2 regions of the Pseudoalteromonas sp. BSi20439 genome follow, and region 1 is predicted to be linked to the other one. Evidence: predicted binding sites of a transcription regulator. Region 1 holds the regulator's gene; the other holds the start of a gene.
What was found. Region 1 encodes NrdR, which represses ribonucleotide reductase genes. Its sites were predicted from a motif close to AAACACNANATNTNGTGTTT; they were not measured.

Region 1 (2,405 bases):
AATGATCATTGCGGGTTTTTCTGCATACTCAGGTATTGTTGATTGGGCTAAGTTCCGTGAAATTGCAGACAAAGTAGGCGCATACTTATTTGTTGATATGGCGCACGTTGCAGGTTTAATTGCTGCGGGTGTTTACCCAAGTCCAGTGCCATTTGCTCACGTTGTAACAACCACAACACATAAAACATTAGCCGGCCCTCGCGGTGGTTTAATCATTTCTGCGTGTGGCGATGAAGATATTTACAAAAAGTTAAACAGCGCTGTTTTCCCAGGTGGCCAAGGTGGTCCTTTATGTCATGTTATTGCTGCTAAAGCGGTGGCATTTAAAGAAGCACTTCAACCTGAATTTAAAACATACCAAGCTCAAGTTGTTAAAAATGCTCAAGCAATGGTTGCAGTATTACAAGAGCGCGGCTACAAAGTAGTATCAGGTAAAACTGACAACCACTTATTCTTACTTGATTTAATCGATAAAGATATCACAGGTAAAGATGCCGATGCTGCCCTAGGTAATGCGAATATCACGGTTAACAAAAACTCAGTACCGAACGATCCTCGTTCACCATTTGTTACTTCTGGTTTGCGTATTGGTTCACCAGCAATCACTCGTCGTGGCTTTAAAGAAGCTGAATCAAAAGAGTTAGCGGGCTGGATCTGTGATGTACTAGACAACATCGAAGATGAGTCAGTACAAGCGCAAGTAAAAGAAAAAGTGAAAGCAATTTGTGCAAAATTACCTGTTTACGCTTAATCCAAGAGTAAAATAGTAATTTAGATCACAACTGCACACATTTTTGTTATGATAATGGCCGCTATAATAGCGGCCATTTTTTGTTTTTAAAACGGAAACACACAGTTATGCATTGCCCATTTTGCACCGCCAAAGATACTAAAGTTATTGATTCTCGCCTTGTAGGTGGGGGACACCAAGTACGTAGACGTCGTGAATGTAATGAATGCCACGAACGATTTACCACCTTTGAAGGGGCTGAATTAGTGATGCCACGGGTCATCAAGCAAGATGGCAGCCGCGAACCGTTTAATGAAGATAAGTTACTAAATGGCTTAACTCGCGCCCTCGAAAAACGCCCCGTAAGCACTGAACAAGTTGACGAAGTGGTTAATATTATTAAATCGCAGCTGCGAGCCACTGGCGAACGCGAAGTGTCTAGCCATTTGGTGGGTGAGTGCATTATGGAAGCACTTAAAAAGTTAGATCAAGTGGCCTATGTAAGATTTGCCTCAGTGTATCGCTCGTTTGAAGATATACGCGAATTTGGTGAAGAAATAGCCCGCTTAGGAGAGTAGTAATGACCAAGCAAAGTTCGTTTTCAGAGGATGATAAACGCTACATGGCTCGCGCTATTGAACTGGCAAAAAAAGGACGCTTTACCACCACTCCTAATCCTAATGTTGGCTGCGTACTCGTAAAGAATAATAAAGTAATAGGTGAAGGATTTCATCAGTTAGCGGGTCAAGGTCACGCAGAGGTAAACGCACTGGCTATGGCTGGCGAAAATGCAAAAGGCGCAACCGCTTATGTAACACTTGAGCCTTGCAGTCATTATGGTCGAACACCGCCATGTGCTGAAGGGCTAAAAGCAGCAGGTGTTAAAAAAGTGATTGCCGCAATGGTTGACAGCAACCCGCAAGTTGCAGGCAAAGGTCTGAAAATTTTAGCGGATGCTGGTATAGAAGTCGCTTACGGGTTACTTGAAGCGCAAGCTCGCGCATTAAACCTTGGGTTTTTTAAGCGCATGGAGCAGGGATTACCCTTTGTGACTTGCAAAATGGCCGCAAGTATAGATGGTAAAACGGCGCTTAAAAACGGGCAAAGTAAATGGATAACTGGCCCCGCAGCGCGCCAAGATGTGCAACTATACCGAGCACAAAGCTGTGCAATTTTAACCGGTGCCGATACGGTATTAATGGATGATGCAAAATTAAATGTGCGCCCAGAAGAGTTACCGTATTCTTTACCAACTGATTTACCACTGCGCCAACCGGTTCGCGTTGTTATTGACTCACAAAACAGACTTACCCCTGATCTTGCCTTATTTTCAATTCAAAGTGAGGTGATAATATTTACCACCAAGGTTGATAAATCGCATCAGTGGCCTCATTTTGTTAAACAGATTGAAGTACCTGAAAATAATAATAAAGTAGATTTACTGGCCGTGTTACACACGCTTGCCCAATTGCAGTTTAATAATGTGTGGCTAGAGGCCGGAGCGACACTGGCCGGTAAAATGACAGAACTTGATTTAATTGATGAGTTTGTTTTTTACATTGCTCCTAAATTAATGGGCAGCGATGCTAAAAGTTTACTAAATTTCCCAGAGTTAATGAGTATGCAAAATACCATTAATTTAACTTTTAATGAGTGTGTGCCAATCGGTGATGAT
Region 2 (2,405 bases), on a different contig from region 1:
TTGGTCTTCAAAAAATGCATCGTAAAGGCCAGGCACGTCAGAGGGGCTGAATAACGTAATGTAATCGTCTTTAATTAAACGTGAGTACATGAGTTTATTAAACTGTACGCCGTAATCTAAGTGACGTACGCGGTTATCATCAACGCCACGGTTGTTTTTAAGCACTAATAAGTTTTCAACTTCTAAATGCCAAAGCGGGTAGAAAAGGGTTGCTGCGCCACCACGTACACCGCCTTGCGAACAGCTTTTAACCGCTGTTTGAAAGTGCTTATAAAACGGAATACAGCCAGTGTGATACGCTTCACCGTTACGAATAGGGCTACCTAATGCACGAATACGACCTGCATTAATACCAATACCAGCACGTTGAGAAACGTATTTAACAATTGCTGATGATGTAGCATTAATTGAGTCTAGGCTATCGCCACACTCAATAAGTACACATGAGCTAAACTGGCGTGTTGGTGTACGTACGCCCGACATAATTGGCGTAGGTAAAGAAATTTTAAATAATGAAACCGCATCATAAAAACGTTTGATGTAATCAATACGTGTATCACGAGGGTAATCAGAGAATAAGCTTGCAGCCACTAAGATATATAAAAACTGCGCGCTTTCGTAAATTTCACCCGTTACACGGTTTTGAACTAGGTATTTACCTTCAAGCTGTTTTACTGCTGCGTAGCTAAAGTTAAGATCGCGAGAATGATCTAAGTACGCATCTAGCTCATCTAATTCTTGCTCTGTGTAATCAACAAGTAAATGTGCATCGTAGCGTTTTTGTTCAACCATGTTAGTAACATGGTCAAAAAGACGCGGTGGCTCAAACTGGCCATAGGCTTTTTTACGTAAATGGAATACAGCTAAACGAGCAGCAAGGTACTGATAATCAGGCGATTCTTTAGAAATCTGATCCGCAGCAGCTTTAATAATCGTTTCGTGGATGTCTTTAGTACGAATACCGTCATAAAATTGAATATGCGATTTAAGTTCAACTTGTGAAACCGAAACGTTATTTAAACCTTCGGCGGCCCATTCAATAACGCGATGGATCTTATCAAGATCGAGTGGCTCTTTACGACCGTCACGTTTGCTTACAGATAACTGTTGGTTCATAGCTTTGCCTGTATTCCTTGGGAATTAAATATTTTTGACCAATGCGTGCACCTAAAAAAGCGCAGTGCCTATTCGTTTATTGTTATTTTCACCGGTTTGGTGAATTTAATTGAATAACATTTAGCCACAATATCTGGTGTTGTTCAAATTAGAGATCACAAGATAGTGTGGTCTGGGATCTTTTGCAAGGGACAGAAACCGCTCTCATTGTGGATAACGTTGGGATAACGCAATTGTGTTAGTAGGCATTAACCTTTGATCATTCGGTTAAGTTGAAATTTGTAAAAATCAACTAAGGAAAGATTAAATTTACGCTTTTTAAAAATAAATTTTGTCTGCTTTTTTTATCATCAAGCTTTGCGTAAAAACTAACACAATCACAATATGTAGTGTTTATTAATTAACATGACACTATATGTGGTTAAATGCATCTATAGGACTGTGCCAATTAAAATCCGCATTCCAAGCCAATGCCTCGTCAACACTCGGTACATATCCCCATAGTGCGGTTGCGGTGTGCATATTGGCTGCTTTACCTGCTTGAATGTCACGCTGCGCATCACCTATATATAAGCAACGCGAAGGATCTACACTCATTTGCTCAGCGCAATACAGTAAAGGAAGGGGTGAGGGCTTAGATTCAGCTAAGGTATCACCGCTCACCACAATACGTGCATTTTTTAATGCAGGAATCGCCTTGACTAAAGGATCAGTTAAAAATCCGGGCTTATTGGTCATAATTCCCCAAGGGATTGCTTTGTTATCAAGTGCGATTAGTAATTGCTCTATTCCTACAAAACATTGGGTATGGGTGGCAATGTTGGCAGCGTATTGCGTAACTAGCTCATGTAAAAGTTGCTCTTGCGGTTGTTGCGCCCAGCTTTCTTTAAAACCAGCAGCCAATAAAGCGGCAGCACCGTTTGAAGCTGCGGGTCGATATATATCACTGCCCACTTGGGGTTGTTGATGATTTTGCAGCACGGTGTTTAGTGCGGCGCCTAAATCATCAGCGGTATCGAGTAAAGTGCCATCTAAGTCAAACAGCAATGCTTGATATTCCATTAGGGCAATGGGGGTTTGAGAGCTTGCCATTACACTAACTTCTCAAAATGCAGCATATAATTTACGCTTACATCATCATTCATTGTGTATTGCTTAGAAAGCGGGTTGTAACTTAAACCAGCACTGGCACGTACTTTTAAGCCAGCTTGCTCTGCCCATGCAATTAATTGCGCAGGTTTAATAAACTTTTTATGGTCATGGGTACCCTCTGGGACCATTTTTAACAG

Region 2: nrdA (class 1a ribonucleoside-diphosphate reductase subunit alpha) is a predicted target of NrdR. The motif match lies at 1,239-1,258, and genes of this name have one in related genera.

The regions. Positions count from the first base shown of each region.
Region 1 is NZ_BADW01000117.1:61,416-63,820, forward strand. It holds gene glyA (serine hydroxymethyltransferase) at 1-751, shown strand, start outside; gene nrdR (transcriptional regulator NrdR) at 859-1,308, shown strand; gene ribD (bifunctional diaminohydroxyphosphoribosylaminopyrimidine deaminase/5-amino-6-(5-phosphoribosylamino)uracil reductase RibD) at 1,311-2,405, shown strand, end outside.
Region 2 is NZ_BADW01000077.1:15,721-18,125, forward strand. It holds gene nrdA (class 1a ribonucleoside-diphosphate reductase subunit alpha) at 1-1,116, opposite strand, end outside; gene P20439_RS07225 (HAD family hydrolase) at 1,528-2,208, opposite strand; gene ubiG (bifunctional 2-polyprenyl-6-hydroxyphenol methylase/3-demethylubiquinol 3-O-methyltransferase UbiG) at 2,208-2,405, opposite strand, start outside.